Regions from separate parts of the Pseudodesulfovibrio thermohalotolerans genome, predicted to be linked through region 1. Evidence: riboswitches for the same ligand, from Rfam matches in the RefSeq annotation. Region 1 holds a riboswitch; each other region holds the start of a gene.

Region 1 (12,017 bases):
GGGAAGGGGAAGGAAGCCCTTTTCAAAGGGTTTTCCTTCCCCTTCCCCCGGCCGCCGGAGGCATTCAGCCTCTACAGACGGCTTTCGATGAACAATGCGGCGGCGAAAAGATCGTCGCAGACGTGGTCCGCGCGATGGCCGCATTTGGCTTCCTGCTGCGCGCCTTTTCCGGTTCGCACGAGGATGGTGGTTGCGCCGGTTTTCCGGCCGAGTCCGATGTCGGCGGACTTGTCGCCGATCATGAATGCCTGCGCGGGATCGAAGTCGAGTTCGATAGCGGCGCGTTGCATGAGGCCGGGCTTGGGCTTGCGACAGTCGCAGCCCGCCTTGGGCTCGTGCGGACAGAAAAACACGCCGTCGATAATCACGCCCTGGGCCGCGAGCAGTTCGACCATGCGCTGATTGCAGGCCCGGACCGAGTCTTCGTCGTAATACCCACGCCCGATGCCGCTCTGGTTGGTCAGCACGGCCAGGCCGAAGCCCATGCCCTGCATCCGCTTGAGGCCCTCGGCGGCCTGCGGCAGGAGTTCCACCCTGTCGGGCTCGTGAAGGTAGTGCTTGTCCACGATGATGGTCCCGTCACGGTCCAGAAGGACGTACCGTTTGAACATGGTCATCACCTCGTTTTGCCGACGAGTTTACGGAGCATGTCCAGCGCGGCCCGGAAGCTGTCGATGGACGCCTCGCCCGTGCCCACCAGATCGTATCCGGTGCCGTGATCGGGAGAGGTGCGCGGATAAGGTAGCCCCAAGGTAACATTCACGGCGCGGCTGAAATGAAGCAGTTTGAGCGGAGCGAGCCCCTGGTCGTGATACATGGCCAGCACGGCCGGATAACGTCCCTGGGCCGCGAAATGAAAAATGGTGTCGCCCGGCACGGGACCAGCGACCTGAAGACCTTCAGCGGCAGCCTGTTCGAGGGCGGGAATGATGGTGGTGATCTCCTCGTCGCCGATGCGGCCGGACTCCCCGGCATGGGGATTGAGGCCGCAGACCCCGATGGGACCTTCGAGACCGAGGGTGCGCACAAAATCGGCGGTCAGGCGCAGGCAGTGCAGAATGCGCTCCCGGGTAACCAGGCCGGGCACATCCCGAAGCCGGGGGTGGGTGGTCACAAGGCTGACCCGCAGCTTGGGCGAAGGATCGTCCGGGTCGTGTCCGCACAGATGCATACACACGTTGTCGCGCCCCACGCCGAGCTTCTCCGCGAGAAACTCCGTATGCCCGGGAAAGTCGAACCCGGCGGCGTTGAGCATGGCCTTGTTCAGGGGGCAGGTCAAAAGCCCTTGCGCCAGTCCGGCCTTGAGGACGCGAATGGCCGTGTCCAGGCTGACGCCTGCGGCAAGTCCGCCCTCGCGGCAGGGGCAGGCCGGGGGGAATTCGACGCCGTCGAGTTCGGACGGCTGATACAGGTAGACGCCGGGCCCCTTGTCGGCGATCTGCTCCGGAGAATCAAGCAGGGAAAAGAAACGGGGCGCGTCCAGTCGGGCCAGCTCACGATCCAAAGCCGAAGCCGGTCCGAGAAGCAAAAATCGGTCGGAGGTCCGCCCGCCGTCCAGAAAATGGCGGGTCGTCAGCTCGGGGCCAAGGCCGCAGGGGTCCCCGAGGGTTATGCACAGGGTTCGCATTATGATATCACCTTGAAAGCGGTCTGTCCGGTCAAGCCCGGTCCGGGGAAGCTACTCTGGCCCCAACGGCAAGTCAATGCGCGTCCGGTCGGCGGTCCCGGCGGGCCAGAAAATCCGCCAATATCCGCGCGTGGTCAAAAGCCAGCTCGGGCCATTCGCCCAGGGGAAAGACCCTTGCCACGGCCGCATCGTCGCCCGCCTGGAGCCGGGACGGGTCCTCGGCCTCGCCAGTGTAGACCACGCTCATGGTATGTCTGCGCGGATCGCGGTCCGGGTCCGAGTAGACCCCGAGCAACCCGGTGAGGCGCACGTCCAGCCCGGTCTCTTCCTTCATCTCGCGCACCGCGGCCTGCTCACAGGTTTCGCCGTAATCCACGAACCCGCCGGGCAACGCCCACCCAAGCGGCGGATTGCTCCGCTCGATGAGGACCACGCCCTCCCCGCCCTCCGGCAAGTCCATGGCTATGACCACGTCCACCGTAGGGGCTGGATTCCTATACACCTCGATTTCGCCCCCGCAGTGGGGACAGACCCGAACTTTGCCCATGACATGCTCCATTGGCTGATTCACCCCCGGACTGTTCACAAACTCGACCGCCAAGTCAAATCCGGATCGGCCGGATTCCACTTTTTTTACCCGGCCCCCGCACGCCCTGCGCCCCCTGGTCAGCCCCCAATCCGCCAACGTCGTTGCGAGACGAGCAAAGCTGCTTTTCATAACATACTACATTTATTGTATATTAATACACTCGCCACACCATACGAGAAAGGCTTCATCGGACCGTCCGATGAAGCCTTAATTATCTCGTGTGCAAAAAAAGGAAGAACTTGCCTTGATTAAAGCAACTGCCGTGCCAACCGATCGCAAAGGCCTTTAAATGCAAATAAGCTCAATTAATTCATACGATTATCAACTCACAAAAAGACAATAAAAAAATCCCGCACCCTTGAAAGGGTACAAGATTTTTTACCCGGCCCCGAAAAAGGTCCATTAACCGTGTATGCGGGTTCAAGTTTTTTGACCCGCCGGACGCGATCAGGCGTTGCGCACGGCCACGGAGAATCCCTTGTCGCAAAGCTTCTTGATGGAAATTTCACCCTCACGGATAATCTCCAGCTTGCTCGAACCGAGCATCCGGACCACGGTGGACGCCTTGTGTCCGCGCGGCCACGGCGGGTCGAAATAGGACCCGTCCACCATATCCAGCAGCTTCGAATCGATATCCTCGGGCAGGGCCGCTGCGGGCTTGCCGGACAGATTCGCGCTGGTGGCCACGATGGGTTTGCGGAACCGGCGGGAAAGTTCGGAGGCAAAGGGATGGCCGGACCAACGGACCGAAGTGTACCCCTCTTCGTCGGAAAGCCAGGAAGGGAGTTCGGGCAGCGCCTTGACCAGAATGGACAACGGACCGGGCCAAAACGCGGCCGCCAGGTCCAGGAGGGAGCGGGGTTTCTCGGCTGTAACCAAAGCCAACATGTCCAGGCCGCCGATTATCAGGGGAAGAGGCCGTTCCTCGGAACGCCCCTTCACACTGGCCACGCGGTCGCAGGCCGCTGCGCTGGTGGCGTCACAACCCAGCGCATAGAGAGTTTCAGTAGGATAGATCACGATGCCGTCTGAACGCAGAACCTTGAGCAACTCTTGCATGACAGCCTCCTTATCTCGAATACCATTCTGTTTTAAGCGATTCCAGTTCCTCCCGTGAAAAGGAGGGATTGTCGTACATGCCTGCGGCGTCGCGCTGGACGAACGCCTGATAGAGAATGATGGCCGCGGCCACCGATACGTTGAAGCTCTGCACCATGCCCTGCATGGGGATATAGATTTCGTCGGGAGCGAGCTCGGCCAGCTCCGGGGATGTGCCCCGGTGCTCGTTGCTCAATATGATCGCGGTGGGTTTGGTGAAATCGAAGTCCATGACCGGCCGCGCCGATTCGGAGAACCCCGTCCTGAGGATTCGAGTCCCCTGCGCCTTGAGGTGACCGACCATATCGGCGGCGTCCACGTGGCGTGTAAGCTCAATCCATTTCTTGGCCGATCCAGAAGTCTTCTTGGCCAGGTCCGGCCATTGGGAATCCGTATAGTACAAATGTACCCCGGCCACCCCAAAGGCATCGCAGCTTCTGAGAACCGCCGAGACGTTATGAGGGTCCCAGATGTTGTCCATGATCAAGGTCAGGTCCTTTTGTCTCCTGGCCAACACCCCGTCAATACGTTTCTTCCTGTCTTCCGTAATCTGTCTGATCATGCGGCGTTGGTATCCATTATGCAGCCATTTGGCAACCCCGCATCGCGCTTTCCAATCGGGCAAACGTCAAGATTATAATGTGTTGAGAACAATTAATTCCTATCATTATATTGACATTTTTTTGATATACATAGGAAAAGAAAACTTGAATCCCTTTCCCCGGCAAGAAGCGGAGAATAAAATGCGTGCACTTATTGTCGAAGACGAATTCCTGAGCCGAAAGGTTCTGCGGTCGTTCCTGATGACCCTGTTCGATGTGGACATCGTGGTCAACGGCCGGGAAGCGGTCGAAGCCTTCAAATTGGGCCATGACGAAAAAAGGCCCTACGACCTTATCCTCATGGACATCATGATGCCCGAGGTGGACGGCATTGAGGCATTGCAGCGAATCCGGGATCTCGAAACGGAAAACGGCTACCGCCCGAGGGTCAAGGTTATCATGACCACGGCCCTGGACGATCCCCAGACGGTCATCCGAACCTTCCATGACGGCGAGGCGTCGGCCTACATCGTCAAGCCGGTCGCCAAGGACAAGCTGTATGCCGAACTGGAAAAACTGGGACTTCTGCACAAGTAGGACCGAGGATCAAGCATGAGCGAAGACCCGATGGTCGAGGAGTTCTTCTCCGAGGTCAACGACAAGTATTACCCGCAGGTGATGGAGGGGCTTGAACTGCTTGAGAACGGCGACCTCGGGCAGGGCATAGAGATACTGGCCCGTCCGCTGCACACCATCAAGGGCGTCACCGGCTTCATGTCGGGATTTGAAGAGGCTTCCCACTTCACCCACAAGATCGAGGACTTTCTGAAGAAGGTCCAGTCCGGCGAAGTGGATTCCTCTCCGGACAACGTCACCCTGCTCTCGCGCGGCGTGAACATGATCTTCCAGGTACTCGAACAACTGCGCGTCGGCGATACGGACACCGAAGAGCGCGAAGAGGTCCTCGGCTTCATAGCGGCGGCGTCCGCCGTAGGACAGAACGAAGCCGAAGCAACCGGAGCCGGCGTGGACACGGAGACCGTAAACGGGGTGACCGTGATCAAGGTCAACGACCCGCGCGTCCATCTGGACGCCCAGTTCAAACCCATCATCTCCGCGATCTTGTCCATCGAACCCGGCGACCCCGTGCTCCTCGACCTGGGCGGAGTGCTGACCTTCGGGTCCGGGGCATGGGCCGCCGTGGCCAGCATGGGCGTCACCTTCAAAATCGCCGCCTGCAACGTTTCCCCGGACGCCCGACAGACGCTCATAGGCTGGGGATTCGACAAGACCATCTCCGTATACCCCGACCGCGAGACCTATTTCACGACGCAATAAGGCGAGACAATGCAGGACAGCATCATTCAGTGCATCGAGGACATAGAACGGCGGATTCTAGAAGTGGACGCCACGGGCCAGGGGGTGGAGGCCGTGGTGGACGCTCTCGGCCTCTCGTGTATGCAGCTCTCCTCGGCTGGGGTCATCGCCCTGCTGGACATGCTCAAGGACGGCATCACGCCCGTCAACGGCGACATCGTCACCGCCATGCTCAACATCTGCGAAGCGCAAAAGAAATTTTTCTTCGCCCTGGGCGGCCTGCTCGAAGGCAGCGGCGATGCCCTGGCCAAGATCAAAACCGCACCGCCCGCCCCGGCTTTTGAGGAAAGCGAAGAGGAAGCGGCCCGGGCCTTCGAGGAGCCGCCCGCCGCCAAAGCCGGAGTTCCTGAAGCTCGCGCCGAAGAAACCGAAGAAAAACCCAGCCCGGAAGCCGACGCCAAATCGAACGCCAAGCACGCGCCGCAAGGCATCTCGTCCATTCGCGTTCCCACGGACCGCCTGGACCGGGTCATCGAACTGGTTGGCAAGCTCATGGTCACTTACGCGGTCATCGCACAGGGCGGAGCCACCAATGTGACGCAGATGGCCTCCAGCCTCCGGGAACTCGACAACGTCATTTCCAAGCTCCAGCAAGAGGTCAACGCCATTCGGCTGGTGCCGCTCAAGCAGATTTTCATGCCCATGCACAGGCTGGTAAAAAGCCTCTCCCAAAAAATCGGCAAAAAGCTCGACTTCGAGGTCCGGGGCGACGATCTGGCCCTCGACAAAACCATAGTCGAAAGCCTCAACGAGCCGCTGGTCCACCTCCTGCGCAACGCCGTGGACCACGGCCTGGAAGACCCCGAGGGGCGCAAGGCGGCGGGCAAGCCCGAGACCGGAACCGTGTCCCTGTCCGCCTGGCGCAAGGGCGACAACGCCTTCATCCAGGTCGGCGACGACGGGCGCGGGCTCGATCCCGACCGAATCCTGTCCAAGGCGCTTGAAAAGGGGCTGGCCGATCCCGACAAGGAATACTCCAAGGACGAAATCCTTCAGTTCGTGCTTCAGAGCGGTTTCTCCACCGCCGAAAAAATCACCGATGTCTCCGGGCGCGGCGTGGGCATGGACGCCGTGGTCAACGCCATCAAGGTCGCCCTGGACGGCGAAGTGTCCATCGAGAGCGAGCTGGGCAAGGGCGCGAACTTTACCATCTCCATCCCCCTGGACCGATCGGCCAACGAAGGCATCGTGGACGCCCTGGTCTGCCGGGTCGGCGGCGACACTTTCATCATGCCCAGCCGCGATGTGGTGGAAATCTACATGCCCCGGCGCAACGACGTGGTGGAACTGCCCGACGGCCGCGAGACCGTGGACGTGCGCGGCGAGATACACTCCCTGCTCCGACTGGCGGACCTCCTTGAACTGACGCCGGAGATCGAGAACATCGAGATGGCCCAGGCCATCGTGGTCCGGGTCGGCGATTACAAGGGCGCCATCCTGGTCGACGAGGTGCTGCGCCAGCAGCAGGTGGTCATCACCGGGTTCACCGTCCCGGTGGAGGAAATCTTCAACGTCCCCATTCTCGGCTATGGCATGATGGGCGAATCCGACGCCCTGGTCATCGACGCCGAAGAGATGATCCGCCAGTTCCAGGAACGCATTGCCGAAACCGCCCGGACCTCCTTGACATGAATACCGAGGAAAGCATACTCCACTTCAAGTTCAGGTGTCCTCGGACTCAATAGGGAATCCCGTGAAAATCGGGAGCGGACCCGCCGCCGTGACGTCTCGCTGAACCGTTTCCATTCATGCCACTGGGGTCGACCTGGGAAGGCGGAAACGGGAGGGACCAGCCGGAAGACCTGCCTGGAACGATCACAAGGACCTGCCACGGTGGTACGTGGGCTTGCCGCCGAGGTATTGAAGGGATAATACGGGTTCTCTTCCTCTGAATTCGAAGAGGAAGAGGCTTTTTCTTTCCCTCCCCGCCCCATTTTCGGAGAACATGATGACAGTTGTCAGAAACATTGTCTTCTGCCTGCTCGCCCTGTTGCTGACCGTCCCGGCCCAGGCCGGGCACCACGACGAACAACCCGTCAAACAGGCCATCGTCCTGGCCGCCTTCGGCACTTCCTACCCTGAAGCGGTCAAATCAATCCTGAACATCAAGGCCAAGGTGGAGAAGGCCCACCCCGGCGTCCCCGTGCGCCTAGCCTTTACCTCCAACATCATCCGCAAGATCTGGCAGGGCCGCCAGAACGACGAGGCCTGGAAAGCGGCGCATAAGGACATTCCAGCCGAAGTCCTCTACGTCAAGCATCCCCTGGCCACCATCGCGGACCTTCAGAACGACGGCTGCCGCGACATCACCGTGCAATCCCTGCATGTCTTCGCGGGCGAAGAGTTCCACGACCTGATTACCCTGGTGGGCGGACTCAAATCCATCCGCACCCTCAAGGCCAAGAACATGCCCTTCGCGCACCTCTCCCTCGGCCGCCCGGCCCTCGGCCTGCCCGGCGAGGAGTATCCGTACACCGAGGACATGGCCCGGGCCGCCAAGACCCTCAAGACCGATGTGGACCATGCGCGCGAACTGAACGCCGCCCTGGTTTACATGGGCCACGGCAACGACTTCTTCTCCACGGGCATCTACGCGGAATTCCAGAAGGTGTTGCAGGCCGAATACGACTACCCCATCTTCATCGGCTGCGTGGAGGGATTTCCCGCCTTTGACGACATGGCTGCGCAACTCGCGGCCTCCGGCAAGAAGGACGTCCTTCTCAAGCCGTTCATGATCGTGGCCGGCGACCATGCCTCCAACGACATGGCCGGCGACGAGGACGACGCATGGAAGATCATGCTGACCAAGGCTGGCTACAAGGTCGCCACCGACCTGCGCGGCCTGGGAATGCTCGACGGCTGGGCCGACATCTACGTGAACCACCTCAACGACGCCATGGCCAAGGGCCCGGGCGTGAACTAGACGCATGTTGAACGCCGCCTCCCGCACCTCCCTTCGCAACGGGTTGACCGTCGCCCTGCTCGCCGCTCTGCTGGCCGGGCTGGCGCTGGCCGCCTGCGCCATGGGAGTCATCAGCATCCCGCCGGGCGAAGTCCTGCGCGGATTGCTCGACGGAGTGCGGGGGGCGGCGGATTCCATGGACGGCATGGTGGCGGGCATCCTTTTCGACGTCCGGCTTCCGCGCATCCTGACCTGCGCCGCGGTGGGCTTCGGCCTGGCCGTGGCGGGCGCGGTCTTCCAGGGGCTCCTCCTCAACCCGCTGGCCGACCCGTTCACCCTCGGCGTCTCCTCGGGCGCGGCCTTCGGCGCGGCCCTGGCCCTGCTCCTGGGATTGTCCTTTTTCGGCCCGGCCACGCTCATGACGCTGGCCTTCGCGGGCGCAGCCCTCACCCTGGCCGCGGTTATCGCGCTCGCCGGGCGCGACGGCGAGCTGGCGCCCACCTCCCTCATCCTGGCGGGGGTCATCGTCTCGGCCACCCTCTCGGCGGGCATCAGCTTCATCAAGTATCTGGCCGACGAACGAGTCTCGGTCATCGTCTTCTGGCTCATGGGCAGCTTCGTGGGCCGGACGTGGAACGACGCGGCCCTGGCCGGGACCGCCTCCCTGCTCGTCTTCGCGATATGCCTCTACTTCGGACGCGACCTGAACATAATGAGCCTGGGAGCGCGTTCGGCGCGGAGCCTGGGCGTGAACACGGGACGCGTGCGGCTGATCCTGCTCGTCGCCGCTTCGCTGGCCAGCGCGGTCTGCGTGGCCGTGAGCGGAATCATCGGCTTTGTAGGCCTCATCGTACCGCACCTCATGCGCATGATCGTGGGCCCGGACAACCGCTGGCTCCTGCCCGCCTCAGGCCTTGGCGGGGCCATACTTCTTCTGCTGGCCGACACCGTCACCCGCGCGGCCCTGCCCCACGAGGTGCCCATCGGCGTGCTCACGGCCATCATCGGCGGCCCGGTCTTCTGCTGGATATTCAGCCGCTCCAAGAGGCTCGCACGTGGATAGCGCGATCTTCGCCAGCCAGGACCTCGGCTTCGCCTACGATTCGGCCCAGGTCCTCCACGGCCTGGATTTCGATCTGGGGCCGGGCCTACACGGCGTGGTCGGCCCCAACGGGTGCGGCAAATCCACCCTGCTCGGCCTCCTGGCCGGTCTGCTGTCACCCACAGCGGGCGCGGCGCGGCTCAACGGCGAAAATATTTCAGACTTTCCCCCGTCCAGGCTGGCCCGGCTCTGCACCCTGGTTTCACAGGACCAAACGCTCCGTTTTCCCTTTACCGTGTACGAAACCGTACTCATGGGGCGGCATCCGCACATCCCCCGGTTCAGCCGCCCCTCAGCCCGCGATATCGAACGCGTGGAGGACGCGCTGACAGCCATGGACCTTCAGAGGTTGCGCGACCGGGCCGTGGCAGACCTGTCAGGGGGCGAACGCCAGCGAACCGCCGTGGCGCGGGGGCTCGCGCAAGACACGGCCGCCCTGCTCCTGGACGAGCCCACCTCGGCCATGGACATCCGCCATGCCATGTCGACCATGGAGACGCTGCAACGCCTAGCCGAAAACGGCCACACCGTGGTGGCCGTACTCCACGATCTCAACCTGGCCGCGCGCCACTGCGACAGCATCCTCATGCTGGACAAAGGGACCGTTCATGCCTATGGCAACGTGGCCCGGACACTCACCCCCGAAAACATCCATGCGGTCTTCGGCGTCCGCGCGGCCATTCTGCAAACCGACAACGGACCGCATATCGCCTTCATCCAAGGAAACAGACCTTGAAACGCCTTCTTTTCACTCTTGTTTTCGTCCTGCTTCTCTGCTCCACCGCCCGCGCCCGGACCATCACCGACGACTCGGGACGGACCATCTCCTTCGACGCCCCGTTTACGCGAATCATCTCCCTGTACGGCGCGCACACCGAAAACCTGTTCCACCTCGGGTTGGACAAGCAGGTCATCGGCGTATCCCCGGGCGAGAACTACCCCGCTGCGGTCTTGTCCCGACCGACCTTCAACGCCCGCGACGGCGTGGAGAAATTTCTGGCCGCCAAGCCCGACCTGATCCTGATCCGGCCCATGCACTGGCGCGCCTATGGCGGACTGTGGAACGCGCTGGCGCGCCACGGCGTCACCGTGGTCTCACTGCAACCCGGCTCCATCGACGCCGTGTACGGCTACTGGCGGGCTCTGGGCAAACTCACCGGCCGCGAGATGCAGGCGGAATACATGATCGAGGACTTCCGCGAGGGAGTGCGCCGAGCCGAGAACCGGCTGGCCACCATTCCCATGGGCGAACGGCCCGGAGTGTTCTTCGAGTCCATTCACCGCAAGATCGCCACCTTCTCGCCCGGTTCCATGCCGCTGTTCGTCCTGGAAAAAGCCGGTGGAGTCAACGTGGCGACCGACGCCAAACCCCGCCACGGCACCAACATCGCGAACTACGGCCTGGAACGGCTCCTCGCCAAAGGCGGCCGAATCGACGTCTACCTAGCCCAACGCGGAACCATGAACGACGTCTCGGTGCAGGACATCGTCAACGGCCCGGCGGCGTCACGCATCAGAGCGGTCCTGACCCGCAACGTATTTCTGGTGGACGAACACCTGGTCTCACGGCCCACCATGCGGCTGCTCAAAGGCATCGACACCGTTTTCCAAATTCTCCATCCCTAGGCCCCAGTTGACCTTCCCACGCAAAACAGACAAAGTCGGCTACCGACAAAAACATAACGGACATTCATCGTGACCAAGAAAGGCACACTCTACGGCATCGGGGTAGGCCCCGGCGATCCCGAACTGCTCACCCTCAAGGCCGTGCGAATCCTCGGCGAGGTGGACGTGATCTTTGCCGCCGCCTCCACCAAAAACGACTATTCCACGGCCTACGCCATCGCCAAGCCCCATCTCAAGGACCATGTACGCATCGTCCAGCTCGGCTTCCCCATGACCAAGGACGAGGACGCGCTCAAGGCCGCCTGGCGCAAGAACGCCGAGGTCGTGGCCGAGGTTCTGGACAAGGGCCTGGACGCCGCCTTTCTGACTCTGGGCGACCCCCTGACCTACTCCACCTACGGCTATCTCCAGCGCACTCTGCTGGAAATGAACCCGGATTTGCGGCTGCGCGCCGTGCCGGGCATCACCTCCTTCCACGCCGCCGCCGCGCGCATCGGCCTGGTCCTGTGCGAATCCAAGGAGTCCCTGCTCATCACCTCGGGCGTGGCCGATCCCGCCCGTCTCGAAGAACAGCTCAACACAGCCGACAATGCCGTCATTCTCAAGGCGTACAAAAATTTCGAGGAAATCCGGGACCTGCTGAACAGACTCCGCCTGGGCGACACCACGGTGCTCGTCTCCCGTCTCGGCATGGACGAGGAATCCATCCTCATGGACATCAACGACGCCCCCAAACAGCCGCACTATTTCTCGCTGGCCCTGGTCAAGAGGAAGAAGCCGTGATCCGCGCCGCCATCGTCCTGGCCGCCTTCGGCTCGCGCCACAAGAACGCCATGGCGTCGCTCGCGCACATCATGGAGCGCGTGCAGGCCGCCTATCCCGACCTGCCCGTGCGCGTGGCCTACACCTCCAAGACCATTCGGGGACACATGAAACGGGCTGGCGAGGCGGTGGACTCCGTGCCCACCGCCCTGGACAGGCTCCTCGACGAGGGCGTGACCCACGTGGCCGTACAGTCCCTGCACCTCATCCCCGGCACGGAGTTCCACGAGCTCCTCGGGCTGGCCAACGAGCTCATGCTCCGCGAGGACGGCTTCCGACGGGTCGAGGTCGGCTTCCCCCTGGTGGCCGGGGAAGCGGGCATCGAGGAGGTG
Region 2 (12,017 bases), 1.6 Mb from region 1:
GGCGCGCGGCAGGTGAATTTCGGCAACCACGCAAAGGAGGATCGACCATGTCTCTGCAATCAGTACTCGACGGCACCGCCGCCTTCCTGGACCACCTCGGCCTGAACGAAGAACCGTTCGGAATCCACTACACCGACGCCAAACCGGAAAACGCCTTCGGTCCAAAAACGGGCGCGCCCATATCGCGCGAACTGGAGGACCGCCGCGAACTGGACTTCCAGGCGGTCTTGAAGACCTTTTCCTGCGTCATGGGCAATATCTGGCTGGCCAGGAAGAAACACGGGGCGGCATTCATCTCCCCGGAGGAATACGGCTGCATGGGCGGCGCGTACTACTGTTCGATGATGAAACCTCACCTCAGGTTCATCGAGCATTACGTGTCCACCGGCTACGAGGGCTCTCCCGTACACGGCGAGCGGTACATGCCCAACCCCGACGCCATGCGGGAGTTCATGCTCAGGGTGGACCCGCGCGAGGCTCCGGCCAAATACTGCGTGTTCAAGCCGCTGTCGCAATTCACCGAGGACGACAAGCCGGAATTCGTCATCTTCTTCGCCCGGCCCGAGGTCCTTACCGGCCTCTTCACCCACACGGTCTTCACCACGGGCGACATGGAATGCGTGGTCTCCCCCTTCGGGGCGGGCTGCACCAGCATGGTCGGCTGGCCTCTCTACTACAAGGAGCGGGGCCAGGAAAAAGCCGTCCTCGGCGGCCTGGACCCGTCGGCCAGAAAATTCATGAAGACCGACGAGATGACCTTTACGGTTTCCCTGGAACTGTACGAGAAGATGCTGGCCGCCCTGCCCGAGTCCATGTTCTCCGTGGACGGAGCCTGGCGGCAGGTCCGCAAAAAGGTGGAGCGAAGCGCAAAGACCTGGGGCGAAACCGAGTAGCCCAACCCCGTAGACAACATGAAGGGGCCGGGACGGATCGTCCCGGCCCCTTCTTTTTTTGCGCCGAGCCCTTGGAACCAAGCGCGCGGACGCTTCATTCTGGCGGTTCCCGAGGGAGGAAAGGACGGCCCCGGCGAGGAAGGTGAAAGCCGGGACCGTCGGGCCTGGCCCGAGCCTACAGCTTCGCCAGGATGGTTTCGGCCCAGGCCGCGGCTTCGTTCAAATCGGGATCGCCATCGATTTTCAGAGTATCGCCGATAATGTCGGCGCCGAGTTCCCCGGCCCTTTCCTCAAGGGCGTCGACCGCACCGCAAAAATGCTCATAGGAAGAGTCACCGCAGCCGAACACCGCGACCTTTCTGCCGCCCAGTCCGGCCTTGTCGAGGTTGTCGTAGACCTGAACGAAATCGTCCTGAAGCTCGATTTCGTCGTCCCCCCAGGTCGAGGAACCGAGGAGAACGGCGTCGAACCCATCGGCCATATTCTCCACCGCCACATCGGCCGCATTCCGAATTTCCACGTTCAACCCGTTATTTTCAAAGAATTTCGCGATGGCGTCGGAGACGCTCTCGGTGTTGCCGGTGGTGGAGCCGTAAACGATCAGAACCTTGCTCATGATGATTTCCTTACTGTGTTGAGGTTGCCGAAAAGCGGGCGCACCGCGTTGCGGCCTCGGCAAAGGCCCGCATACAGTTCGCGGAAAGGAAATGAATCATGCGCGTTGACAGGTGTACCTTGATATACGGCAAACCAACCGAAACGGAAATGAACAGGGCCGGGAAGAATGACCGGAGATTGAACGCTCTCATCTTTTTCCACCTATTGGTCGAGGGAACGCCGGGCATCATTCCCGCAGGAGGAACCGGCGTCCCTCTTGGCCGCGCAGTCACCGGGGCAGCCGCAGCCGCACCCGCCCTTGGCCTTGATTTGCTTGCGCACCTTGACGAGAACGAAAAGAACGGCGGCGGCTATGATGACGACGGCAATGACGGTATCCATGATTTCCTCCAGATCGATTTCGAAACGCGCGGGGATGCTACTTCATCGGGTCGCGTCCCCCAAATTCGACGCAAACCGGCGCGACCCGGCTTTCGGTCACTTGGGGCGCGGCGGCGGACTCCGCCGCCGCGCCCGTGGAAGGACTCATCCGGGATCAAGTGAGAGCGGGACCTATTTCATATCCTCGGCCTTGACCCAGATCACGGCGTCCTGGCTGAGCTCCTTGCCCTTGTATTCCTTGTCCGGGCCGACGCCCAGGGCGGCAAAGCCCCACCAGCCCGCCTTGGGAATGCCGAAGGTGATGTAGCCGTTGGCATCCGTGAAGATGGTCTGGGTGACGAAGCTGTCGTGCGGATATTTCACGGAGGATTCAGCGGGCATGGCATTGGCCTTCAGGTCGGGCATGTGGCTCATGTACTCGACTTCCACTTCCGCGTTGGCCACGGGCTTCCCGTCGGACAGGACCTGCGCCTTGAAGACGTTGCCGGTCCACACCGCATAGGGCTTGATAAGGGGGACGATCTCGCAGGGCAGGCCCACGGGCTCGGCCCAATTGCCGGGAATGCCGCCCACGTTGAGGATCAGCTTGGTGATCTGCTGCATGTAGACACCCTCTTCTTCCTCCATGTAGTAGCCCGGCTTCATGATGAAGACGTAGTCGCCCATGGAACGCATTTCCTTTTTGGGAATGAGCGCGGAAAAGGCCTTGTTGGCGGACTCGGGATTCTTCCAGTCGATCTCCTTGACGTACTGCATGAGGTCAACCTTCTTTGCGGCCGCATCACCGCGCTGCTTCATGACGTAGAATTCCTCCACGCCGCCCATGTCCATGGTGTGTCCGGCCTCGGCCGGGTGGGTGAAGACGATGCGCATGTCCACATCCTGTCCGGCGTCGAGAGCTATCTCGGGGGTGTACACGACCATGAAATGGGCCAGGGCGGTGCCGGAAATCATCAGCACGCTCAGGGCTGCCAGCAGGGGAAGGAAACGTTTTTTCATCAAATGCTCCTCACTTTGAAATTGACTCTTATTATCGATGTTGCGTTTTTTAAAAGGCGCGGACCGGCCCGACGCCGACCTGCGCCCGATTTCCCTATTCTACGATGTCCGCGCCGTCGATCTTGACCTGATGGCCCTCCCCGGCGTCGAACATCACCGAGTACGCGGCCTCGGGCTTGTCGAAAGTGCACTCGCTATCCTCGTTCATTTTCGTCTCCAGCACGCTTTTGCCGTCGCCGTCGGTGACGTGGATGCTCACGCCGGAAGCGGACGAGCCGTCGGAGAATCCGCCCTCGCAAGTGATGGTTCCGTCTCCGTTGTCAAAGCAGCTCATAAGCGGGCTGTGCGCGAAGGCCTGTCCGGCGAATGCCGTCATGGCGGCCAAGGTCAATACGATCATTAGTTTTTTCATTATATACTCCTCCTTAAGAGCAATGTTCCTTGCACGATGCGTTGATGAGAGGGGCCACTTCCGTTTCTTCCGGCGTGGGGATCAGGGCCATGACCAGGGTTGCGGCCACGCACAGGCCATAGAAGGCCCACATGGTCTGGAACCCGCTCAACCCCAGAATCTTCCCGCCGGTAAAGACCAGGCTGGCCACGAACAGGCCAAGCAAGGTCTGGTAGGCTATGGAGAAAAGCATCCACTTGGTCGAGTTCGACTGGTGACGGACCATGATCGAGGTCGGCACGCAGGGTGGATACAAGGCCATGAAGAGCATCAGGGCCAGGGCGTGCAGGGCCGTGAATCCGGCCTCGCCCGCCTTCATGGACTCCTGCACGGACTGGCCGCCGTCGATGCCGTAGATGGAGCCGAGGGTGGCCGCGGAATTTTCCTTGGCCGCGAAGGCGGAAAGCAGGGCGATATTGATGCGCCAGTTGAATCCGGCCCACTGGGTGACGGGTTCAAGCGCCCTGCCCATGATGCCGAGGAAGCTGGTTTCGAACCGCTCGGCCCGGGCCTCGCGGCGCACTTTCTTGCGTACCCGATCGACCTTCTTGAGCGCCCGGTTCAGGGCCTTTCCGTCCTTGCCCACGCGTTTGACCACGGCGTAGTAAACCGGATTGTCGGCCTCGAAACGGGCGTTGATGACGTTGGACTCGGCCTGGTCCGTGACGCCCTGCTTGGCGCGCTTGAGGGATTCATTGAAGAGAATGATGGATAACACGTCGTCACGGCTGATCCGCCCCTGGTACCCGGTCTTGTCCACCGCCGACATGAAGGCGTCCAGGGACTTGTCCTGCATCGCCTGATAATGCGCCCGGCGATTCTCGGTCAGGCCCGGATAATTGATGAGCACGAAGACCACCACGGCCACTGCCGCGACCACGGTGACGATCTTCTTGAGGAAGAGCCAGACGCGCTCGAAGGCCCGGCGCATCACGCCGGTGACGGTGGGCAGATGGTACGGGGGCATCTCCATGATGAACGGCGCGCTCGGCTGCTTCCTGAGCACGGTCAAAGTCAGCAGCTTGGCCACGGGCAGGGCCATGAACAGCGTCACCGTGGCGATGAAGAACATGGCGAACCCGCCGGTATCCGCGAAATACGCGCCGATGAGGATAAGGTACAAGGGCACCTTGGCCAGGCAGTTCATCATGGGCACGATCATAATCGTTGCCAGGCGCGCCCGCTCGTCCGGGATGGCCTTGGTGGCCATGACTCCGGGGATGGCGCAGCCGCCCACGTACACGCCGCCGAGAATCATAGGCAGCGTGGACTGGCCATGCAGCCCGAAGCGGCGGAACAGCCGGTCGAGGATGAAGGCCATACGCGGCATGTACCCGCTGTCCTCCAAAACGGCGATAAGGGCGAACAGCAACAGGAAGATCGGCAGATAATTGAGGATGGCCGTGGTGGATTTGACCACCCACAGCCCCAGCGCGCGCAAAAGCGGATCATCGATGAACCCCGCCGCAGGCAGGACGTCCGCCGCAAAATTTTCCAAAGCGCCCCACAAGGGCCAGACCTGGAGCGCCAGCCAGTTCCCGAACACGATGGCCACCTGATAGAGAACCATGAGAATGGCCACCAAAATTACCGGCCCGAGAAATCGGTTGCAGACATACCTGTCGGCGAGGTCGGACAGGGACCGCCTGTTATCGGTTGGGATGGTTACGGTCCGACCGGCCATGCGGGCGCACAGGCCGTGCCGGGTAAAGGCGATGTGCCGTTCCGCGGCGTTGCCCGCTTCCTCCCGGAACCGCTCCCGGCAGGACTCGGCCAGCGTCATGACCAGGTCGGCTTCGGGATGCGAAGCGGCGAGCAGTTCCGCCGCCCCCTCGTCATTCTCCAACAGCTTGATGGCAAACCAGCGGACCGGATACCGTATGCTGAGAACGGGGTCTTCGCGCAACTTCTCTTCCAACTCGGCGATATACCGCTCCATGGGGCCGTAATCGAGGCGAAAAGTGTGTTCGCGCGACGGCGCGTCGGCCAGGGACCGGATCGCCTCTCGCAATGCCTCCCGGCCCTCGCCCTTCTTGGCCTTGGTAGGAACCACCGGAACACCGAGAATTTCCCGCAACCCGGCGATGTCGATCGTCTGCCCCCGCCGTTCGGCCACGTCCATCATATTCAGGTTGAGGATGACGGGAGCCTCCATCTCCAACAACTGAACCAGAAGATACAGGTTCCGCTTGAGATTCGAGGCATCGGCCACGTCGATAACCACGTCGGGATTGTCCCCGAGCAGAAAATCGCGGGCCACGCGCTCCTCCAGGGAGTACGACGTCAGGCTGTAAGTGCCGGGAAGGTCGACCAACTCCACGCGGCGGCCTTCGTCGGCATAGGCGCCGGTCTTCTTTTCAACGGTCACGCCGGGATAGTTGGCGACGTGCTGCCGCGCCCCGGTGAGCAGGTTGAAGACCGTCGACTTACCGCAGTTCGGCTGCCCCGCCAGGGCGACCAACAAATTCCGTGATCCCATTACAGCTCCACCTCGATGTGCTTGGCCTCGCTGTGCCGGATGGAGACATGGTAGCCGTCGAGCCTGAGCTCCACGGGGTCCACCAGGGGCGCGTTGCGCACGATCTCTATCCGCGCTCCGGGATAAAAACCGAGATCCATCAGCCGCTGCCCGAGCGGGCCGTCGGCGGTCAGGTCGGCCATGGAACAGGCCGTCCCGGGCGTAAGTTCATTCAATGTCATGATTTCCCCTCCGTTATCGATGGTTGCGGCGGCGCGCCCTCAGGCGACGACCACCTTCTCGGCGATGCCCCGTTCCACCATGACGCGGCTTTCCCCCACGCTTACGAGCATGGGGCCGAACCCGTTACTGAGCACGTCGACCTCCACGCCGGGTATGATCCCCAGCGACTCCAGCCTGGTCCTCGCCCTGACACCGGCGTCCACGGCGACGATCAAGCCGTTTTCCCCTTCCGCCAAAGACTTGAGCCTTCTGCCTGCTGCCATTTCTCCACCTTTTTTCTGCAACCAATGGTTGCAATTGATAATGAATTTCGGTATCAGTGATATGCCTTGAGGGGATCATGGTCAACAAAAACAATGTGTTGAAACACTGTCTCAACAACCGGCAGTTAAATGGCTCTTTAGGCGGGTCAATTGAGACTGAAAGTCAATTGCACAACAGACACCCCTTCCACAGGGGGATAGCGAACCGGGAAAAATGCAGGAAGCACTCAAGTCGTTCAAAAAATACCTGTCCCTCAACAACCTCAAGCTGACCCGGCAGAGGCTGTTGATTTTCAAATATTTCATGAGTGACGTTGGACAGTTGAACCCCGAAGGATTGCTCAGGGGAGTGCAGGAACTGGACAAAACCATCAGCCGGTCGACCGTGTACCGGACAGTCAAGCACCTTCACAACGCGGGCATTGCCCGATGCATCCACCGCAGTGACGGCGGCACCTGTTACGAACCCATGGGGGATCAATCCTGCCGGATGATCTGCGAACAGTGCGGCAAGACCGTCCCGGTCAGGAATCCCTATCTCGAATGCCTGCAACAGGAGACTGCGCGGCAACAGGGCTTCACGCTCTTCCGCTACCAGAACACCCTCTACGGCCTGTGCCCGGACTGCGCCGAACGCATGGGCCGACCGGCCTCGCCGGAATCGAAGAACGACAAACGGAGGTTTTAGAAATGACGTACAGACGAGGAATCAACAGCAAGTACGGTGCAAAGAATTTTCTGCAACGCGGCCTGCGCTCCATGTTCCCCAACTACGAGGGGGACGACGGGGAAAATTCCGGGACGGTCCCGGTGGATACGGAGAAGGATAGGGAACGGCGAAAGGAATAAACCGAAAGAAAGGCCCCGGAGACATCTCGCTCCGGGGCCTTTCTTCATCCGGGCCGGACTGGCCTAGTCGTCGGATGCGCAATCCGGGCACAGGCCGTAGAGATACATCCTGTGCCGGGTGAGGGTGAAGCCGTGTTCCCGGGCTATCTGCTCCTGCCGCTCCTCTATGACCGGATCGAATATCTCGACCTTCCGCTTGCACTTGAGGCACATGAGATGATCGTGATGCGCCCTGCCGTAGGCGCGCTCGTACAGCCCCCCCCCGTCCGGGCCGTCGATGGTGTCCGCGAGGCCGGACTCGATGAGCAGCTTCAGCGTGCGGTAGACGGTGGCCTGACCGATCTCGGGAGCCTTTTCCCGGACAAGCTCGCACAGGCGATCTGCGGAAAAATGTCCCTCCGCTTCCAGGAATGTCTGGACGATGGACATGCGCTGCGGGGTCATGTTCAACCCCGTCTCTTCAAGATAGTTCAGAAAAAACTGCTCAGCGGATATCGACATAGACAATAACGAAACTCATTTTCATTTTCAAATCAAGCCCTAAATTTCACTCAAGACCAAAAAAGATGCGGCCGCCCCATCGGCCCAACCACTCCGGTACAGCATTCGCGGGCTCGCTCTTCCCGTTGCGATGAGCTTATCCCTCTGCCCCTCTCCCAATCGGAATCAAAATGCAAACAGGGGCTTGCCAAGCTGCACGCCTTTGTATATCAATGAATCTTGATATATTGATATTGAGGCAACCACAAACGACAAAATCCCGCCGCGCAGGAGCTGCCGGAATACGCAGAGTACACCAAACCCCAAACGGGCCGGAGCCGCGCCTCCCCCATGGAACAAGGATACGCAATGAAGATCATCGACCGCATACGGAACACGGACCGATTTCTCTCCCTTGAATTCTTTCCTCCCAAGGAACGGGAGCAATGGCCCCGCTTCTTCAGCCAGGTGGACAGGCTGGCCGGGCTTGATCCCCTGTTCGTCTCCGTCACCTACGGGGCCGGAGGCACATTCCAGGACAACACGCTGGAAATCGCCGCGGACGTGCACCGCCGTTTCGGCCTTGAGACCATGGCTCACCTTACCTGCGTCGGAGCCGAAAAAAAGGGCATCGCCGACTACCTCGACCGCCTGAGGGACGCGGGCATCAACAATGTCCTGGCCCTGCGCGGCGACATGCCCGGCAACGGCGGAGACGACGTCTGGAAGGAGTTCCGCCACGCCTCGGACCTGGTCGAATTCGTCAAGGAGGGATGGCCGGAAATCGGCGTGGCCACGGCCTGCTACCCCGACGCCCACCCCGAATCCCCGTCCATCGACGACGATCTCCGGTGGACCTGCCACAAATTCAACGCAGGCTCGGACTTTGCCGTGACCCAATTATTCTTCGACGTGCGCCGGTACCGCGACCTGGTCCGCAGGCTGGAGACCAGAGGCATCCGCAATCCCATCGTCCCGGGCGTGCTCCCGGTCCTGAACATGCAGTCCCTCAACCGCATCCTCGCCCTGTGCGGAGCGAACATTCCGCTCAAGCTCTACCTCGAATTGCAGGAGGCCAACGAGAGCGGGGGCGATGCGGCCGTGCGCCGTAAGGGAATCGAAATCGCCCGGCGCCAAATCAGGGAATTACTGGAACTCGGCGCACCGGGCATCCATCTGTATTCACTCAACAATGCCGACGTCTGCCTGGACATCCTGACCGATCTTCCTGAGCTCTGCGGCTGATTCTGGGACAAAGCCCCGGCGAATCCGCTCTTGCGCTTCGCCGGGGCTTCGGCTAGTCTCCGAGCCTTCAGATGTCCTTCAGGTGGCCATTGCGCCATAACAGGGAATCCGGTGAAAAACCGGAGCGGTCCCGCCGCTGTGATCCCCGTAAGAAGGTCCGGTCCAACGAGCCACTGCCGAGAGGCGGGAAGGCGGGCCGGGCGGGGAGAGCCAGAAGACCTGCCTGAAGCGTTTCCTGCCGGTTGCGGTTCGCGGAAACCGTATGCGGACAAGAAAGTTTACACCCGACAACCGTCGCCGGGTCCAGCGGTGCTGCCGCGAGACCGTTCATCGGCGGCCAATGCAGGCGGTTTTTACCGCAGCGCAGCCGTGCCGCGCGTTTTTCCGCGTCGCCTGCAAGAGACATACATGCCCAGCAAAATCCTCAAACGAGACGGATGCATCGAGACCTGGTCCACAAAACGGATCGGCGGTGCCATTTTCAAGGCCCTTCAGGGAAGCGGCATCAAGGACCCGCTGCTTGCCGACAGACTGGCCGGAAAAGTGGAAAAGAAACTCAAGGACGTGGACATGCCTGAACAGGAACAGGTTCAGGACATGGTTCAGGAAGTCCTCATGGAGGCCCGCCTCTACAAGGTGGCCGAGCGGTATATCATCTACCGCGAAAAAAGACGCGAACTGCGCTCCCAGAACGAAGCGTTCCTGGACATCGCCGGAGTGACCGACAGCTACCTGGAGAACCTCGACTGGCGGGTCAATGAAAATTCCAACATGACCCACTCCTTCCAGGGACTGATTCTGCACATGGCCGGTTCCGTCCAGGCCCGCTACATGCTTGAGAAGTACCCCGAAGAAGTGCGCCTGGCGCATACCCACGGCTACTTCCATATCCATGACCTCTCCTTCGGCCTGGCCGGATACTGCTCCGGCTGGTCCCTGCGCGACCTGCTGCTCGAAGGATTCAACCTGCGCGACCGATGCTCGTCCACCCCGGCCAAGCACTTCGACGCGGCCTGCGGCCAGATGGTCAACTTCCTCGGCACGCTCCAAAACGAATGGGCCGGCGCACAGGCGTTCAACAACGTGGACACCTACCTGGCCCCGTTCATCCGCAACGACGGCCTGAGCTACCACGACGTCAAGCAGCAGATCCAGAAGATGCTCCACAACCTCAACGCCACCTCCCGCTGGGGCGGGCAGTCGCCGTTCACCAACTTCACCTTCGACTTCGTGCCGCCCTCGCACATCGCCAAGGAAGCGGTCATCATCGGCGGCAAGCTGCAGGACTCCACCTACGGCGAATACGCCGAGGAAATGGCCATGATTAACCGGGCGTTCCTGGAGGTCATGCTCGAAGGCGACGCGGACGGCCGCATCTTCTCCTTCCCCATCCCCACGTACAACGTGACCAAGGATTTCCCCTGGGACTCCAAGGAAGGCGAACTGCTGCTCAAGATGACCGCCAAGTACGGCGCGCCCTACTTCCAGAACTTCATCAACTCGGACCTCAACCCCGAGGACGTGCGTTCCATGTGCTGCCGACTGCAGATGGACCTGCGCGAAATCCGCAAGAAGACCGGCGGGCTCTTCGGCGCGGGCGATCTGACCGGCTCCGTGGGCGTGGTCACCCTGAACCTGCCCAAGCTGGCCTACCTGGCCCACAACGAGGAAGACTTCATGGACCTTGTCACCGAGTACGCCCGGCTGGCCTCGGAGTCCCTGGAGTTCAAGCGCAAGGTGGTCCAGAAGAACCTGGACGCGGGCATGTTCCCGTTCTCCCGCCGCTATCTCAAGAACGGCTTCAAGGGCCACTTCTCGACCATCGGGCTCATCGGCGGCCATGAAGCGTGCATGAACCTGCTCGGCAAGGGGTTGGACACCCGGTCCGGTTCCCAGCTCATGCAGCGGACGCTCCAGCTTCTGCGCGGACTGGTGGTCGAATTCCAGGAAGAGACCGGCAACCTCTACAATCTGGAAGCCACTCCCGGCGAGGGCACCTGCTACCGCCTGGCCAAGATCGACCGCGACCTCTACGCCGACATCTACACCTCCGGCGACGAGACCCCGTACTACACCAACTCCACCCTGCTGCCCGTGGGCATCAGCTCCGACGTCTTCTTCGCCCTGGAGCACCAGAACGAGTTGCAGACCCTGTACAACGGCGGCACGGTCTTCCACACCTTCCTGGGCGAAGCTGCCCCGAACGAGGAAAGCGTGAAGAACTTCCTGCTCAAGGCCATGAGCAAGACCAAGATTCCATACATCTCGGTCACGCCGACCTTCTCCGTCTGCGAAGACCACGGCTACCTTTACGGCGAGCATTTCCACTGCCCGACCTGCGACAAGGAAACCGAGGTCTACACCCGCGTGGTAGGCTACTACCGTCCCGTGGGCCGCTGGAACAAGGGCAAGCAGGAAGAGTACAAGGACCGCATCGAATACTCCCAGCAAACCTTCTGCCAGCCCGCTTAAGGGTCTTACGGGCCATCGATGATACTCGACGCGAACCAGCTCGCCTCCATCAGGCAGCACAACGACGAGCAATTGCGGTTGGGCAACCGTGCCGCGCACGGCTACCCCGCCCGAACCGTGCAGGACCTCCTGCACACCATCGAAGCCCTCAAGAAGGAAAAGAAAAAGTGGAAGAAGCTGGCCCAGGACCGGGGCAAGGCGCTCCAGACCATCAGCGACATCGCGTCCCGATAGCGCGCGGGGCCGCCAGCCCCTCCACCACAGGCCACCGCCTCTTCACCGCACGAAAACAAGGCCCGGAAGGATATCCTTCCGGGCCTTTTCCTTTTCCCTCGCCTCTTCCAATCCCTCGCCCAAGACGCGTCCACCTTGTCTGTTTGCGATTTGTGCTTGCTACGTTTTTTAAAAAGTTATACACGTGCCGCATACTAACCTTTTAAAAGTATGGTTGTTAGAGGTATGAAAAAAATCTATCTATTCTTCACGACATCGCTCATTCTACTTCTGCTGACATCCTCCCCAGCCATGGCCGCCGATTTCGGCACGGCATGGACCCCGCGCATGGAAGCGGCGGACACGGCCCTCAAAAACGCCATGCAAACCCTTGCCGTCACACCCGGCACGCCGGGATTCATGGTGCTGACCAATGCGGGATACGGCCAGGC
Region 3 (7,827 bases), 350 kb from region 1:
AATTGATGAAATAATCAGTTATTACGAACCGCATCGTCTTGACGAGCAATACGAAAATAAACCAACAAAATTCGAAATAGAATTTCTTGCTCCTGATTTATATGAAAAAGAAACTAATCAGCGGTACAACTATAGCATCTCATACAATAAAAAATTTATTTTGTCTGAAGAATTACTGATTTTTAAAAGCACAAAACCAAGCACCCTTTTCAAGAGAGAAAGTGATTCGCCCGTAAAATGGGGGGAATACCTCAAAGGAAAGAAGCAGACGATTGAAAGTATACTTCTTGACAATCAGCTTTTCTTATCGGTTGCAGGAAATACTAAAGACCATCCTCTAAACGTAATATATCGCTTTTTTAGAGACTGCATAAGCAGCTTCCGATCGGTTGGAATAATTGGTGGTATGGAACTGGACTCTTACACGAGAAGACAACTTACAGGCGAACACTCTGATACCTTTGCCCAAAAACTAACTCAGCTTTTGAAGGCCGCAGATACAGGGATTCAGGGTATCCGAGTGAAAGAAGTTAAAATGGACAGTGTAGAGGGTCTCAAAATCGAAGGAGCCCCTGCAATACCCGATGAATTCCTTGAATTGATTAAAAAAGATTTAGCCAGTAGACCTTTTGCCGTTCATGACAAATACAATGGAGAAGAACTTATTGGGGTTCAAGAATTTGACATCATGAAGGAGTCACAAGGAACAATACAATTATTCGACTTAGCTGGACCGGTTATTGAAACATTACAAGCTGGCTCCACCTTAATCATTGATGAGATCAGCACCAGCCTACACCCAGATATTACAAAGTTCATAATCAGTCTTTTCCACAGTAAAAAAACAAATCCCTTTAACGCCCAGTTAATATTTTCGACACACGATATTATTACTCTTACATCTGATATTTTTAGACGAGATCAAATATGGTTTACGCAAAAGGACAACTACGGGGCGACATCCCTTTTTAGTCTCCTTGAATTTGGAAAAAATATCGTAAGAAAGGGCACCAATTTTGGCAGTTGGTATCTTAAAGGCAAATTTGGAGCATTACCGTTTATAAACCGGAACCTGTTCATTCCCTTTGAGGACGAAGAAGAGGTTTCAAATGGCGAGGCCTAGAAAAAAAGCGACACGCCCGATTTTCCCTAGCATCTTCATTTTTTGTGAAGGGAAAAAAACTGAGCCAAACTACTTTAGAGCATTAATCAACTCTTTAAATTTTCCAGGTGAACTGGCAAAAGTCAAAGTGATAGACAGCGACAAGACAAATCTTGTTGGTTTGGTGAATGAGGCGAAGGAATTAAAAAAGAACAACAGATACGGTATAGTCGATGACGAATATTGGATTGTTGTTGATAAAGACGGCTATACTATGCATGCACAAGGGTTTGACCAAGCGCTAGCAAATTCTTTTAATATAGCTTTTTCAAGCGTTTGTTTCGAATTTTGGATTTTATGCCACTTCACCTACACTACGGCACAAAAAGCCAAGTGCGAGAAATTAATCAAAGAACAGCTTGAAGCCAACATTCCAAATTATGAGAAGAACCAAATAGACATATATGACATCATCAAGATGAAACAAAACAACGCATGCGCAGCAGCTAAGCGCATAAGAAAGCACTGGGAAGCCGTCGGCGAGGGCAAGCCAATATACGAACTCAATCCCTACACTGATGTTGACCGATTAGTCGAAAAACTCGTCGATTATAGCAACGAACTAAAAAACAAATAACCAACAATCAACCTACTCAACTTTTGAAAACCCGCATGTTCTCACTCCACGTTCTCGACACCCTGCAATGCCTAACAACATTGGAGGGTTATTATGGTTTACCGTCGAGATCCCGTCCCTCGGACCGGAGGCCTTTATTGGCGCTGGCCTCAAATCGTCAAATATCCCAAGACAACTCAGGAGCGGCGGGAAGCTGCTGCCTATCCTGAATTCGTTCGTCCAAGCCGAAGGGGAAACAATCTCCCCAATAGTTGGGATGACGTTCCCCGAGCTGATTTGGGAGACCGCTGCTGGAAGCGCAACAAGAAACGATTGAAGCAGTGGATGAAATAGATTGTTGGGAGCTTGACCGACGCCTTTCAGGCTGCCGGTCAAGCTCCCTTTCAGGTGCGGTGGGATACAGGATTTACCCAATCAGGCGGCTAGGTCTCATTAGAATATATCACTTGTCCTAAAGTTAGCTCTTCTTCAGATCGCGTTAACAATGAATCGACAAACCGCATGCCATTCTTGCACACGTAGAGATAGGCGGGCTGCCCGGCTTTGTCGGTGGCCGAGATAACTTCCTGAAGGCCGGAAATGCCTTCATTCCCATCCGGGCTTACCCATTCAAAGTACTGAAGCAAGATAGAAGCTTCAGTTATGCAGCCGCTTTTTATGCTCGCGATGATGGCCCCTATGTCGCCCACGATCATACGTATTCTCCTGGTGGCACCAGGTTCGATTTCATCCTGTACTGGAAAGTAGAAATATACGTGAAAAAGGAACGATTGTTCGAAAACCTCCACGGCCCAGTAGTGGGTTTCGCCCATATCTCCGCCAAGCTCTTCAGGCATGTGGAGTTCAAATTTCCAATCATCACGCACGATAAACATATTATCCATAATTGGCTCCTTTTTCCCTATCGTGCTGGTTGTAAAGTCCCCGTATAGTAGGTCCATTGCAAAGTAGAGACTTCTGGCCCAAACTGCGCCCAGGAGTTTCACATGCGCAAATCAAGATTCACTGAGCACCAGATCGTGCGGATTTTGAAATCCGTGGAAAGTGGACGGACGGTCAAGGACGTCAGCCGAGAGCACGGCGTGAGCAACGCTACGTACTACAAATGGAAGTCCAAGTACGGCGGCATGGAGGCGTCCGACATAGAGCGGATGAAAGACCTTGAGGCAGAAAACCGTAAGCTCAAGCAGATGTTTGCGGATCTGAGCCTGGAAAACATGGCTCTCAAGGATGTCATCGAAAAAAAACTCTGAGGCCGGTTCAGCGAAAACAGCTCGTCACGCACATGATCTGTGAGTTCGAGATGAGTGTCCGCAAGGCTTGTACAGCTCTTGGCGTCAGCCGGAGCTACTACGCGTACAAGCCTCATCCGCGCGACGATAGTACCGTCATCGCCGCTTTGACTGAACTGGCCGAGAAAAAGCCCACATGGGGCTTCAGTAAGCTTTTTGCTGTGCTTCGCAAGCAGGGGACCCCTTGGAATCACAAACGCGTCTGGCGGGTTTATTGCTTGTTGAAAATGAATTTGAAACGCAAGGCAAAGAAACGTCGCCCCCAAAGGACAAGGAAAGCCGTGGCCCAGCCGCTGCTGGCGAACCATTGTTGGTCGATTGATTTCATGCGTGACACTCTCTACAGCGGGCGGGCTTTCAGAACATTTAATGCTGTTGACGATTTCAATCGAGAGGTGCTTGCCGTGGAAGTAGACACCAACCTGCCAGCCGGAAGAGTGCTCAGGGTACTTGACCGGGTAGCCGAAGAAAGAGGTCGTTACCCGGAAAAGCTGAGGATGGACAACGGACCTGAATTTGCCAGTTCGGCCATGGCAGCCTGGGCTGATCAGCACGGTGTTGGGCTGGAGTTCATACAGCCAGGCAAGCCGACGCAAAACTCATATATTGAGCGTTTCAACCGGACCTATCGGGAAGAGGTCTTGGACTTGTATATCTTCGATAGCTTGAGCGAAGTGCGTGAATGCACGGAGAGATTTATCAGGGAGTACAACGAAGATCGGCCTCATGAATCGCTAGGCGACATGACGCCAGTGGAATTTGCAGCCCAGAGGGCAGGGGGTACCCCCTGCCCTCTGGGCTCTCACCAAAAAACGGCGGGAAGCCTCTACTACTAGCTGGCCCTAAGATGGGGGACTTTACACCTGCCCTTTTGGTGTGTGTAGAGGGTTAGGCGTATGATTCACGCAATTTGAGGGCAGCGCAAACCATGTTTTTTAGGGAGACAAGCGTCTCGACCCAAGCACGGGTTTTGAGGCCGCAGTCAGGGTTAACCCAAAGACGTTCAGCGGGGATTACCTTCAGCGCCTTTTGAAGGAGCGAGTAGATTTCATCCTCGGAGGGAATCCTCGGGCTGTGTATGTCATACACCCCGGGGCCGATTTCCGCCGGATATTCGTATGCATTGAAGGCTTCGAGCAACTCCATGCCGCTGCGGCTGGCTTCGATGCTGATGACGTCGGCGTCCATTTCAGCGATCCATTTCATGATGACGTTGAATTCGCTGTAGCACATGTGTGAATGAATCTGAGTGGTATCCTGTACGCCGCCTGCAGTCAGCCTGAAACAATCCACGGCCCAACGAAGATATGCTTCCTGCTGATCCTTACGAATGGGCATACCCTCCCGGAGCGCGGCTTCGTCGATCTGGATGATGCCGATGCCAGCGGCTTCGAGGTCAAGAACCTCGTCGCGTATGGCGAGGGCTATCTGGCGGCAGACCACTTCACGCGGAATGTCGTTGCGCACGAAGCTCCAGCACAGGATGGTAACCGGCCCGGTCAGCATCCCTTTCATGGGCTTGTTCGTGAGGCTCTGGGCGTACACGGCCCAATCCACGGTCATTTGCTCCGGGCGGGATATATCACCGTAAATGATGGGCGGCTTGACGCAGCGGCTACCGTAGCTTTGCACCCAGCCGTTTTGCGTGAAGCAGAATCCCTTGAGTTGTTGGCCGAAGTATTCGACCATGTCGTTACGTTCCGGTTCGCCGTGGACCAAAACATCAAGTCCCAATTCTTCCTGATGAGCCACGACTTCTGCGATATGTCCCTTCATGGTTTCCTTGTATTCGGCATTCGACAGTTCGCCCTTTTTATATTGCAGACGCGTTTTGCGGATCTCGTCGGTTTGCGGATAAGAACCGATAGTTGTTGTCGGGAAGAGAGGGAGGTTCAACTGTTTCTTCTGGATGGCAGACCGTTTAGCAAAGTCGGATGTCCGGTCATACATTTCGGGAGTGATTGTCTGAAGTCGGTTTCGGGTCTCCTTGTCCACGACATGACAGTGGGCACCTCGTGCGAGAAGCGAAGCTTTGTTCTCTGCGAATATCTTCGGCTTGTCTGCCCCTTCCGCAGCAAGCTTCAAGGCTGCAATTTCATCGCACTTTTGCACAGCGAAAGCCATCCACTGCTTCAACTCCCCATCCAACTCCGTTTCAGCGGAGAGATCCATTGGAGAGTGGAGCAACGAACAGCTGGAGCCGATCATTATGCGGCTTGCTTTCAACTGCTGTCTGCTCGCGTTCACACGTCTGAAGGCAGTTTCGAGTTCAGTCTTCCAGACGTTTCGCCCGTCAACCAGGCCGAGGGACAGGGTAACGTGTGGCGGCAGCTTGTGGATGATGTCTTTCAGTTGTTCGGGGGTGCGCACCAAATCCAAATGGATGCCGTCGATGGGCAATGACAGTGTGAGATCGCGATTGTCGCCAAGCCCACCGAAATACGTGGTGAGCAAAAGACGGGAGCTGACGGTGACCTTCTTCATCTTTGCATAGACAAGCCGGAAGGCTTCATCAGCTTCCTCTGAAATGTCCGTACAGAGGATCGGTTCGTCGATTTGAATCCAGGAGCATTGGCCGTCCAGCTCGGCGAGAATATCACAATAAGCGTCAGCTAGCCCTTCAAGGTGATCCCAACGACTACAGCCGTCGGTCTCCTTGGCGAGCGAAAGAAAGGTGATCGGCCCCACCAGAACGGGCTTCGGAGAATACCCGAGGTCCCTGACAGTGGTGGTTTCTTTGAGAAGCCGGGAGCCGGTTTTTTGGAATCGCGTGTCTCTGGTCAATTCCGGGACGATGTAATGGTAGTTGGAATCGAACCATTTGGTCATCTCCATGGCCGGGATACCCTTTTCCGCATCTCCCCGTGCCATATGGAAATATGTTTCAAGGTCAACTTCTTTGCCATCCCACCGGAATCGGGGAGGAATAGCTCCGAGCATGGTGATGGTGTCGAGGATGTGGTCGTAAAATGAGAAGTCGCCAACTGGCAGCAGGTCCATGCCCGCCTTGGCCTGGATCTCCCAGTGATGCTTCTTGAGGTGCTCGCCAACCTTGATAAGTTCAGCTTCGTTTGTTTCCCCTCTCCAGAATTTTTCGAGGGCCCATTTGAGTTCACGATTTTTCCCCATCCTGGGGAAACCCAATACGTGCGCGTTCATGTCTACTCCATGTTTCAGGGTGAAAGACGTAGAGCGTGCCTTGCGATGGTTGAGAGAAACACAGCGTGGGAATGATCCTGGTCTGAGTTGTTTTCTGCCATCCTAACCTGATCGCGAGGCGGTTGCTCTCTGGCAAGACGTCTTCTGGCTTCCGGCCCCATCGTGTTGAATCCCTTCCCCCAAAAAGGTGGTCATCAACGGGTTTGCCGGTTACAGCGGCGCGTCCGCAGCGGTTTTTCACCGCTTTCCGTTTCTTGCCAAATCCTTATATCAAGATTTATTGATATATAGAAAGTCTGTTCTATGCAAGCTTTTTAGGGCGGGATACATTCCATCATCGTTAGTTGTTTGATTTGAGAGCTGCGAAAAGTCTAGTCAGACTCAATCGTGTCCGGTTAACTCGCCATTCCTAACAACGGATAATCATTTTTGATCTTTGACATTTCTCCTGGCGGACTGAAAAATGTTTCCAGCCCTGTACGCTTGAATACGTTCAGCTGCAGCAATTGCAACATCTCCTGAATGGGCCAGCCGATCCTAGACGTAAATTTCAGGAACGCCACCAGCAGATACATGATCATGGCCACGTAGATTTACGAAAGCACGGCATTTTCCGATGTCCCGATGAATCTTTTGATTTTCAAATTCTGTTTGATCAGCCGGAAGAAAATCTCTATCTGCCAGCGCTCCTTGTAGATTTCCGCAACCGATCTTGCTGCAAGCGAGAAATGGCTGGTCAGATATACGAAGTGCTCACCGGTTTTGGCATCGCGGTACCCCACGCGCCGCAATTTGAGCGGCTTTCCGCCACTCATAACCTGAATGATCTGGTCGGAAGTTATGCCCTGTTTTTTGTTGACGGGTCGACGTTTGAGGACCTTGTAGGACATGTTTTTCTTCTGTCTGGTTACGAAGAAAACACCCGCCTCCATGAGTGCGGCGAACCACCGATAGCAGACGTAGCCTCGGTCGAACACGACGATGGAACCCTTGGGCAATGTGAGTGCCTGAGCGACTTTGGATTCGTGTTTTCGCGCATTGGATATCTCCAGGAAAGACGGGATATAGCCGTCATGGTCCAGGAGCGCGTGGAGCTTGATCCCTCCCCGGTTTTCTCGAAACGAAGCCCAAGGAAATTGGTCAAGGCTCAGTTTGACAGTCGATGCGTCGAGGCTGAACAGCTTGTTTTTGAAACGGAATTTGTGGCTGGGAGCGATGGCTTGGCACTGTTTGTACACCGCACCGAACAGGGCCTGAAAGAACGCTGCCGGACGATTGCTATTGGCATCGGCAAAGGTAGAGCGAGCCACCGGCTTGGCTCCCAAGTGGTAAAGCTTTCTTGCGTTTACTGCGAGGTTGCGCAAGCCATCGCGCATGGAATGCCGAGCCGCGATATGGATAAATGCAAGGCAGACAAATTGATTCCAGCGGCTGAAGACACGGGCTTTTCGTTCGCTCGGAAACTCGCGTTCGACTTGCGTAAAAACATGTCTCGGAATCAGGGATAGCAGTTGAGCAAGGATTGTGTCACTGTGAGCTACGTCAAAATTCTCCTTTGTTATTCATTGGTTAGACACCAATATCATAACACAATTCCCGGAGATTTTGGACGTTTTTCTTTCAGCTAAACCGGACAC

What was found. A riboswitch is a leader RNA that binds a small molecule or an ion and turns the genes downstream of it on or off. The one in region 1 is predicted to bind cobalamin.
Region 2: it holds a riboswitch for cobalamin, as region 1 does, so the genes downstream of both, LF599_RS13260 (ribonucleoside triphosphate reductase) here and LF599_RS05595 (sirohydrochlorin cobaltochelatase) in region 1, are expected to answer to the same signal.
Region 3: it holds a riboswitch for cobalamin, as region 1 does, so the genes downstream of both, metE (5-methyltetrahydropteroyltriglutamate--homocysteine S-methyltransferase) here and LF599_RS05595 (sirohydrochlorin cobaltochelatase) in region 1, are expected to answer to the same signal.

The regions. Positions count from the first base shown of each region.
Region 1 is NZ_CP120635.1:1,222,489-1,234,505, reverse strand. Features, by position in the region: gene gmhB (D-glycero-beta-D-manno-heptose 1,7-bisphosphate 7-phosphatase) at 72-611, opposite strand; gene pdxA (4-hydroxythreonine-4-phosphate dehydrogenase PdxA) at 617-1,627, opposite strand; gene LF599_RS05625 (NUDIX hydrolase) at 1,701-2,174, opposite strand; gene LF599_RS05620 (L-threonylcarbamoyladenylate synthase) at 2,664-3,275, opposite strand; gene LF599_RS05615 (TrmH family RNA methyltransferase) at 3,286-3,876, opposite strand; gene LF599_RS05610 (response regulator) at 4,058-4,453, shown strand; gene LF599_RS05605 (Hpt domain-containing protein) at 4,469-5,194, shown strand; gene LF599_RS05600 (chemotaxis protein CheA) at 5,204-6,865, shown strand; cobalamin riboswitch at 6,881-7,057, shown strand; gene LF599_RS05595 (sirohydrochlorin cobaltochelatase) at 7,182-8,156, shown strand; gene LF599_RS05590 (FecCD family ABC transporter permease) at 8,161-9,198, shown strand; gene LF599_RS05585 (ABC transporter ATP-binding protein) at 9,191-9,973, shown strand; gene LF599_RS05580 (ABC transporter substrate-binding protein) at 9,970-10,863, shown strand; gene cobI (precorrin-2 C(20)-methyltransferase) at 10,933-11,646, shown strand; gene LF599_RS05570 (sirohydrochlorin cobaltochelatase) at 11,643-12,017, shown strand, end outside.
Region 2 is NZ_CP120635.1:2,811,361-2,823,377, forward strand. Features, by position in the region: gene LF599_RS13200 (DUF169 domain-containing protein) at 48-893, shown strand; gene LF599_RS13205 (flavodoxin) at 1,069-1,509, opposite strand; gene LF599_RS13210 (FeoB-associated Cys-rich membrane protein) at 1,713-1,892, opposite strand; gene LF599_RS13215 (DUF4198 domain-containing protein) at 2,064-2,891, opposite strand; gene LF599_RS13220 (hypothetical protein) at 2,986-3,303, opposite strand; gene feoB (ferrous iron transport protein B) at 3,317-5,821, opposite strand; gene LF599_RS13230 (FeoA family protein) at 5,821-6,042, opposite strand; gene LF599_RS13235 (FeoA family protein) at 6,082-6,306, opposite strand; gene LF599_RS13240 (Fur family transcriptional regulator) at 6,521-6,994, shown strand; gene LF599_RS13245 (hypothetical protein) at 6,997-7,155, shown strand; gene LF599_RS13250 (Fur family transcriptional regulator) at 7,219-7,656, opposite strand; gene LF599_RS13255 (methylenetetrahydrofolate reductase) at 8,005-8,880, shown strand; cobalamin riboswitch at 8,944-9,121, shown strand; gene LF599_RS13260 (ribonucleoside triphosphate reductase) at 9,289-11,352, shown strand; gene LF599_RS13265 (hypothetical protein) at 11,371-11,586, shown strand; gene LF599_RS13270 (FmdE family protein) at 11,812-12,017, shown strand, end outside.
Region 3 is NZ_CP120635.1:1,571,479-1,579,305, reverse strand. Features, by position in the region: gene LF599_RS07325 (AAA family ATPase) at 1-1,123, shown strand, start outside; gene LF599_RS07320 (RloB family protein) at 1,110-1,739, shown strand; gene LF599_RS07315 (hypothetical protein) at 2,162-2,623, opposite strand; one part of gene LF599_RS07310 (IS3 family transposase) at 2,726-2,978, shown strand; one part of gene LF599_RS07310 (IS3 family transposase) at 2,978-3,867, shown strand; gene metE (5-methyltetrahydropteroyltriglutamate--homocysteine S-methyltransferase) at 3,920-6,190, opposite strand; cobalamin riboswitch at 6,309-6,489, opposite strand; gene LF599_RS07300 (hypothetical protein) at 6,586-6,765, opposite strand; gene LF599_RS07295 (IS4 family transposase) at 6,784-7,713, opposite strand.